Linked DNA regions of Rhizobium sp. SSA_523. The protein of the gene in region 2 interacts with the protein of the main gene of each other region in a pairwise test. Links are inferred from orthologs where the notes say so. Each region holds a gene or a part of one and is shown on either strand. Other genes may lie near its edges.

Evidence for each region.
Region 1: the proteins of QTJ18_RS15390 (region 2) and QTJ18_RS20725 interact in binary tests that used the Escherichia coli proteins (3 or more experiments, as listed by UniProt). The link is inferred for Rhizobium sp. SSA_523 from one-to-one orthologs.

What each region holds. Positions count from the first base shown.
Region 1 is NZ_CP129382.1:2,590,466-2,594,090, forward strand. What follows is about bases 1-2,809. They hold QTJ18_RS20725 (biosynthetic peptidoglycan transglycosylase), read right to left. Parts: upstream 1,825-2,809; coding sequence 1,177-1,824; downstream 1-1,176. Other genes in these bases: rpmF (50S ribosomal protein L32), read right to left, coding at 119-304; QTJ18_RS20720 (glutathione S-transferase family protein), read right to left, coding at 456-1,103; QTJ18_RS20730 (polyprenyl synthetase family protein), read left to right, coding at 2,056-2,809. Outside these bases: more of QTJ18_RS20730, read left to right, coding at 2,810-2,973; QTJ18_RS20735 (LysE family translocator), read left to right, coding at 3,173-3,625. UniProt on the Escherichia coli protein: Peptidoglycan polymerase that catalyzes glycan chain elongation from lipid-linked precursors. May play a role in peptidoglycan assembly during cell division in collaboration with other cell division proteins.
Region 2 is NZ_CP129382.1:1,444,933-1,449,557, reverse strand. What follows is about bases 1-2,993. They hold QTJ18_RS15390 (peptidoglycan D,D-transpeptidase FtsI family protein), read left to right. Parts: upstream 1-620; coding sequence 621-2,366; downstream 2,367-2,993. Other genes in these bases: QTJ18_RS15385 (UDP-N-acetylmuramoyl-L-alanyl-D-glutamate--2,6-diaminopimelate ligase), read left to right, coding at 2,552-2,993; ftsL (cell division protein FtsL), read left to right, coding at 151-621; rsmH (16S rRNA (cytosine(1402)-N(4))-methyltransferase RsmH), read left to right, coding at 1-147. Outside these bases: more of QTJ18_RS15385, read left to right, coding at 2,994-4,012; QTJ18_RS15380 (UDP-N-acetylmuramoylalanyl-D-glutamyl-2,6-diaminopimelate--D-alanyl-D-alanine ligase), read left to right, coding at 4,009-4,625. UniProt on the Escherichia coli protein: Essential cell division protein that catalyzes cross-linking of the peptidoglycan cell wall at the division septum. Required for localization of FtsN.

The sequences.
Region 1 (3,625 bases), 1.1 Mb from region 2 along the record:
CAAGCTTCAGGCTCCAGGCTTTTTGACGGCTCTGTCTTCAGACCTGCCATTCAATGGGCAAGAAAAAAGGCCGGTCATAATGCCGGCCTTTTTCATGCGTCAGACCTTGAAACAAGGATTATGCGCTTTCCTTCGGCGTCAGAACCTGGCGGCCGCGATACATGCCCGTCTTCAGGTCGATGTGGTGCGGACGGCGCAGTTCGCCGGAATTCTTGTCTTCGACATAGGTCGGGGTCTTCAGCGCGTCAGCGGAGCGGCGCATACCGCGCTTCGACGGGCTCACTTTTCTCTTCGGTACTGCCATTTTCGTTACTCCAAATAAGCGTGCAAAGCGCAATCCGCGGTCGGCTTCGACCGTACAGGACCTAGCCTCGATCTCGGAAATTGGGCCGGCTTATACATGGCAAGAAGGGCTTTGACCAGTCCCCGGCGGGATTTTTTAAAGCCGCAAGCCCTCACGCCTCATCTGCCGGCACGACCCAGCTTTCCGCAAGGGCCGCCTCGCGCCATTTAATCCAGGCCGGATGGGACTGGACGGCCTGCATATAGTCCAGGGCATCCGCATCGAGCTCGAAATCATAGACGTCGAGCCGGTTGACGACAGGGGCATACATGGCATCCGCGGCCGAGAAGGTGCCGAACAGGAAGGGTCCGCCCGACCTTTGCCGCATGGTGCGCCAGATCTGCGTGATCCGGCCGATATCGGCCGTGACGTCGGCGCCAACGTCGATCTTCTTCTTCTGGCGCCGGATATTCATCGGGCAGGCGCCTCTCAGGGCGCGAAAACCGGCGAGCATCTCCATGCTTATGGAGCGCGCCAGCGCCCTGTCGGCCGGATCATAGGGCCAGATACCCGCCTCGGGATAAAGTTCCGCCACATATTCAATGATCGCGAGAGATTCCCAGATCTGCAGGGACCCGTGGTGCAAGACTGGTACCTTGCCCGTGGGTGAGAATTCGCGAAAGCGCACATTGCCGCCGGTATCGTCAAACGGCGTCAGCACCTCCTCGAAATCGATGCCTGCCGCCGTCATGGCAAGCCAGGGCCGCATCGACCACGAGGAATAATTCTTGTTGGCGATATAGAGAACGAGCCCGTCCATTGCATTTGTCCCCGATCATTTCGCCTCGAGACTACGGATATGCCGGGCATCGCGCCAACGACAAATTCTGACGTCACCCATAAACGCATCTGATATATTCACCCGAGCCGCGGGCACGCCGCTCCACGACGCTTGCCAATCGCTGCATGCCTCTGCTGGGCCGGCTGGCGACACGATCGATCGGGTTGGGAAGCGAGACCGCCAAAAGGGCTGCCTGGCGCCGGTTTAGCTTTTTCGCCGAGGTCTTGAAGTGGTGCTGGGCGGCGGCCTCGATACCGTAGATCTGCGGCCCCCATTCGGCGATATTGAGATAGATCTCCATGGTCCGGCGTTTCGACCAGACGAGATCTGCCCACAGGGCAAGCGGAAGTTCCAGGGCCTTGCGCAGGAAGGAGCGGCCGTTCCAGAGGAAGAGATTCTTGACGGTCTGCATCGGGATCGTGCTCGCGCCGCGTGTCGCCTCACCCTCCAATGCATCCTGGACAACGCCGCGCATCTGCACCCAGTCCACCCCGCCATGGACGCAGAACTGCCCATCCTCCGACATCATCACCGACTGGACCAAGACAGGCGCGATGTCGTCAAGGGCCACCCAGCGCCGCTCATAGCCCTGGAAGCCCGCCAGATCGGCCACCATCAGCGTCGAGACCGGCCGGACGAAAGGCAGGGCATAGAGAAGAACCAGCGCATAGGGCAGCAGCAGGAGCACGCCCAGGACCATGGCGAGGCGCTTTGCAATGCCGAGGGCGGTCGTCCGGCGCTGCCGTGTCGGCAAGGCGTTCTCCTCTTCGGCTTCATGCTCCGGTGTATCGCTCAACTCTTCCACTCGTCCTTGCTGGTTCTCTGCGGTATAACCGGCTGCAGCCGGCAAAACCAGCCCGACCCGGCCCGCCCTCCGGCATTTCGGCAAAACGGCGTTGCCAGATGCCAGGCGGCGTGCCAATGAACCCTCATGCTGCACGATGATCACCATACCTTCGAGGACCATTTGCGCGAAAGCGCGGCGAGAACGGAAGCGCTGATGTCGGCCCTGCTCGGTCCGTCAGCCTTGCCGGATGAAATTGCGCGGCCGGAGCCGCTGGTGGCCGCCATGCGCTACGGAACATTGAATGGCGGCAAGCGGTTGCGGCCATTCCTGGTGCAGGAAGCGGCCGCCTTGTTCGAAGGTCCGGCCGCTGCCGCCGCGCGGGTCGGTGCCGCACTGGAATGCCTGCACAGCTATTCTCTCATCCATGACGATCTGCCGGCGATGGACGATGACGATTTGCGACGCGGCAAGCCGACGGTCCATAAAGTCTTTCCTGAGGCAACGGCAATCCTCGCCGGCGACAGCCTGCTGACCTATGCCTTCGACATCATCAGCGCGCCGGAGACCGATCTTCCCGATGATCGGAAAGTGCAACTGGTCCTGGCTCTGGCGCGGGCCGCCGGGCTTGGCGGAATGGCCGGGGGGCAGGCGCTGGATCTGGCTGCCGAAAGCGAAACCCCCGGCGAAGCGGATATCTCGACCCTGCAGGCCATGAAGACCGGCGCATTGCTGCGCTTTGCCTGCGAAGCGGGTCCGATCATCGCCGGCGCGTCCAGCGAGGACCGGCTGCGGCTGCGCCGTTTTGGCGAGATCATCGGCCTTGCCTTCCAGCTCGCTGATGACGTGCTCGACGTCACTTCCGACGCAAAGACCATGGGCAAGGCGACCGGAAAGGATGCCGGTCGCGGGAAGGCGACCCTCGTGGCCCTGCACGGACTGGACTGGGCGGAGAAGCGGCTGGATGCGCTGGTTGCCGAGGCCATTGCCTCCCTGGCGCCCTATGCGGAGCGGGCGGGAATGCTGATTGCCACTGCCCGCTACGTGGCCAACCGCAAGCATTGAGTGTCCGGATGCCGGTGCGTCCGCAGCGATGCGCCGGCAGGCCGAGGAGGATCGCGCCGCGGAACCTCTGCGCCACAGGGAGCAGCGGCGCAGAACGGATCATCATCACGCAAACTGCTGGAAACCATCAAAACTCTGCGCGTGTCGGGCGGGCAAGGCTGACCTATGATCGCCACCATCTCCAGCTGGAAAGACATGCATGTCCGAACTGATGCAGAACCTGCCGCAAGTCGCAGCGGCCTATGTCCTTTATCTGGTGGCCGTCATCAGTCCCGGACCGGCGATCATCGCCATCATCTCGACCGCCTTGGGCGAAGGTCGCCGACGCGGTCTCGTCATCGCGCTCGGCATCTTTGCCGGCTCCTTCACCTGGGCCATGGCCGCCGCCCTGGGCATGGCCGCGCTCTTGACCCGTTATGCCGGGATACTGGAGATCTTGAAGATCGCCGGCGGCCTCTATCTGCTCTATCTCGCCTATAAGGCCTGCCGTGGCGCCCTGCGCGCCGGTGACGATCAACCGGAGCTTCCGGTCGCCAAACGCCATGTCAGCCTCGGCCGCACATTCCTCACCGGCTATGCCATCCACCTGACCAATCCGAAAGCCGTTTTTGCCTGGGTCGCCATCATTTCGCTCGGCCTGCCGGCCGGAGCG
Region 2 (4,625 bases):
GCCAGCGCCGCCGAGGCGGATATCAACCCGCGTGCCCGCTCTGCCAAATTGCGGGCAGCCTTCCGCACGGATACGCCGCCAAGGCCGGTCGATCTGTCGATCTTCGATCTTCCCGATCTCGCCAGCATCGACAAGTTGGGAGCCTGATCCATGTTTCGAACCTTCGATTTGGTGCTGATCGGTGTCATGACGGCCACGGCGCTCGTGACCTATACGATCAAGCACAAAGCCGACCTCAAGCTCGAGGAAGTGCATCGGCTGGAGACCGAGATCAAGCTGGAGCGGGACACGATCGACCTGCTCAAGGCAGACTGGGCGCTGCTGACGCAGCCCAACCGCCTGCATCGCCTCATCGCCGTCTATCAGTCGGAGCTCAACCTGGTGCCGACCGAACCGACGCAGCTTGCCATGCCGACCGAATTGCCCATGCCCAAATCGCTGCTGCCGCAGCCGGAGACGACGATCGAGGAACTGATCGCCGGCGCCGATCCGGAAGTGCGCGCCGCCATCCGCGCCGTCGATAAGGTCAAGGCGAGCAAGACGACCGCCGCGGTTCCGATCCCGCTGCCCCGAGGGGCTTCTTCGATCGACGTCATTTCAACAGGATCGGTGGAAGACTGATGGCCTTTCTATCGCGAATCATGGTGCTGAAGAGCAGGGCGCATTTTTCCGCCGGCGGCCGTGGCACACGGTCTATGTCGGGAGGAGCGCGTTTCGAGGGGTCGCGCAAGCGCCGGACGGGGCAGGCGCGAATGCGCATCGGCCTGATCATGGGCGCCTTCGTCGTCTTCTACGGCGTCATCGGCGCGCGGCTGAGCTATCTGGCCCTGCGCGAACCCGAAATGACGTCGAGCATCATGCCGGCCGACCGGCTCATGGCCTCGCGCCCCGATATCCTCGATCGCAACGGCGCCGTGCTGGCGACGGATATCCGCACGGTTTCGCTGTTTGCGGAGCCGCACAAGATCGTCGATGCGGACGAAGTCATCGAGAAACTGCGAATTGTCCTGCCCGACCTCGATTCCAAGCAGATCTACGGCAAACTGCGCTCCAGTTCGCGCTTCCAGTGGTTGAGACGCCAGCTGACACCCAAGCAGCAGAGCGAAATCCTGGCGCTTGGCATTCCCGGCATCGGTTTCCGTCCGGAGAAGCGCCGCTTCTATCCCGGTGGGCCGACAGCCGCGCATATCGTCGGTTACGTCAATATCGACAATCGCGGCGTCGCCGGCATGGAACGCTACATCGACAGCCAGGGCCTTGCCGATCTTGCGGCGGTCGGCATGACCAGCAACCAGCCGATGGAGCCGGTGAAGCTGTCGATCGACCTGCGCGTTCAGGCCATCCTGCGCGAGGTGCTGATGGCCAATATCACCAAGTTCAAGGCGAAGGGCGCCGGCGGCGTGGTGCTGGATGCCACGACCGGCGAAGTTCTGGCCATGTCCTCCGTTCCGGATTTCGATCCCAATGATCCGGCTGCCGGCGGCGAGGAAGGCTGGTTGAACCGGATGTCGAACGGTACGTTCGAGATGGGCTCCACCTTCAAGTCCTTCACGCTGGCCATGGCGCTTGACAGTGGCAAGGTGAGGATGGGCGACAGCTTCGATGCCCGCTATCCGATCCGCATCGGCGGCTTCACCATCAAGGACTTTCACGGCAAGGGCCGCTTCCTGACCGTGCCGGAGGTCTTCCAGTACTCGTCCAATATCGGCACGGCCAAGATGGCCGACGTCGTCGGCATTGACGGACACAAGGCCTTCCTCTCCAAGCTCGGGCTGCTGACGCGGATGGACACGGAACTGCCGGAAGTGGCCATGCCGAGCCAGCCGCGCGAGTGGAAGAAGATCAACTCGATCACGATCTCCTTCGGCCACGGCGTCTCCACCACCCCGCTGCAAACGGCCGTCGCCGGTGCCGCGCTGGTCAATGGCGGCCTGTTGATCCAGCCGACCTTCCTGCCGCGCGCCCAGGACCAGGCCGATGCGGTGGCAAGCCAGGTGATCAAGCCGACGACGAGTTCGGAGATGCGCTGGCTGTTCGACTGGAACGGCGTCAACGGTTCCGGCAAGAATGCCCGCGTGGCCGGCTTCGATGTCGGCGGCAAGACCGGCACCGCCGACAAGGTCATCAACGGCCGCTACAATCACGACCACAATTTCAACGCCTTCCTGGCGGCTTTCCCGATCTACAAGCCGAAATACGTGGTGCTGACCTTTATCGACGATCCGCGCAGCGAAACAGACCGGGCGGTGCTCGCCGGCAATAGTGCCGCGCCGATGGTCAAGGAGATCATTTCCCGTTCGGCCGCGATTCTCGGTGTAAAACCGCGCTTCGGGGAAAACGGCTCCGCCATGCTTGTGTCCTATTAGGTCATAATGAATGGACCCGACGATTCGCGGCCGTGGTGAGGGGACTGAACCACTGAAGCGTGTCGCGATCTTGAGATTGGCTTGCCACGCTTTGACCTTATGTTTTTGAAGCCTGTCGTGACCGCAAAACCGCAAGACGCTCTTGCGCGACATGCTTCAAGGCCGCAGCGCGAGAGAGGGTGCCTATGAACTTGAAATATCTCTCCGGCGGGGATTTCCCGGAGATCGACGACCAATTGGCGACACAGGTCGGTGACCTTGCCGTGACCGGCCTTTCGGCCGATAGCCGGCAGATCAAGCCGGGCATGCTGTTCGTGGCGATTGCCGGAACCAGGGGCGACGGGGCGAGCTACAGCCGCGATGCGGTGGCCAACGGCGCCGTCGCCATCGTGGCCGGCCATCCGGTCGAAGCCCCGGTTCCGGTGCTGCGGGTTTCCAATCCCCGGCGCTTCCTGGCGCTTGCGGCGAGCCGCCTGTATGGCGGCCAACCGGCCACCATGGTGGCCGTTACCGGCACGGCCGGCAAGACATCAGTCGCCTCCTTCACGCGGCAGATCTGGGCCAAGGCCGGCCTTTCGGCGGCGCAGATCGGCACGACCGGCGTCATCTCGCCGTCACGCTCCGATTACGGTTCCCTGACGACGCCCGATCCGGTTGCGCTGCACAAACTTCTGGCGGAACTGGCCGCAGAGGGCGTCACCCATGCCGCGATGGAGGCCTCCAGCCACGGGCTGGACCAGAGCCGGCTCGACGGCGTGACGCTCGCCGCCGCCGCCTTCACCAATCTCGGCCGCGACCACATGGATTACCACCCGACCATGGACGACTACATGGCGGCGAAGATGCGGCTGTTCGACACTCTGCTGCCATCCGGGCGACCGGCGGTGATCTTTGCCGATGATGCCTGGTCGCAAAAGGCGATTGCCGCGGCCAAGGCCGCCGGGCTGGAGATCTGCACGGTCGGACGCGCCGGAACCTTCCTGTCCCTGAAACGGGTGGAGCATTTCCGTCACAAGCAGACGATCGAGGTTCACCACGACGGCCGGATCTTTGAAGTGAACATTCCGCTGGCGGGCGATTTCCAGGTGGCCAATGCGCTGGTTTCCGCCGGCCTTGCGATTGCGACCGGTGTCGGAGCCGATGTCGCGCTTGCCGCGCTGGAGACGCTGACCGGTGCGTCTGGCCGTCTCGAACTCGTCGGACAGACGCGCGATGGGGCCTTGGTCTATGTCGATTACGCCCACAAGCCCGATGCGCTGGAAAATGTCCTGAACTCGGTGCGGCCCTTTACCACCGGTCGCGTCGTCACGGTCTTCGGCTGCGGCGGCGACCGCGACAAGGGCAAGCGGCCGATCATGGGCGAGATCGCCACAAGACTTGCCGATGTCGTGATCGTGACGGACGACAATCCGCGTTCGGAGGATCCGAAGCAAATCCGGGCCGAGATCATGGCCGCCGCACCGAATGCCACGGAGATCGGCGACAGGGCCGAGGCGATCCGCCATGCGGTGCGCCTGCTCAAGGCGGGCGATACGCTGATCGTCGCCGGCAAGGGGCATGAGGAGGGGCAGACGGTCGGGGCAACGGTTCTGCCGTTCTCCGATCATGCCGAAGTGCGTAAGGCATTGGAGGAAATGACGCCGTGAGCTTTTTGTGGACGAGTGCCGACATGGTGGCGGTGATGGGCGGACGTCCGCTCGGCGCCATGCCGGAGGGCGTGACGGGACTGTCGATCGACAGCCGTTCGCTGACGCAAGGCGAGGCCTTCTTTGCCATCAAGGGCGAGCGGACGGACGGGCATGATTACGCGACCATGGCGGTGGCCAATGGCGCGGCGCTGCTGGTTGTCAGCGAGGCGAAGCTGCCGGCCCTCGGGCGGCTCACAATCCCGATGATCGTGGTGGAAGACGTGCTGGTGGCGCTTGGCCGGCTGGCGGTGGCAGCGCGCCAGCGCTCGCGCGCCCAGATCGTGGCGGTGACCGGTTCTGTCGGCAAGACGACGACCAAGGAAATGCTGCGCCATCTTCTGGCGCCCTCCGGCAAAGTGCATTCCGCGGTCGCATCCTTCAACAATCACTGGGGCGTGCCGCTGACGCTTGCCCGCATGCCGGCGGATACCCAGTTCGGCGTGTTCGAAATCGGCATGAACCACGCCAATGAAATCCGCCCGCTGGTGAAGATGGTGCGCCCGCATGTGGCGATCATCACCACGATCGCGCCGGCGCATCTCGGCAATTTCAAGAGCCTGGAAGAGATCGC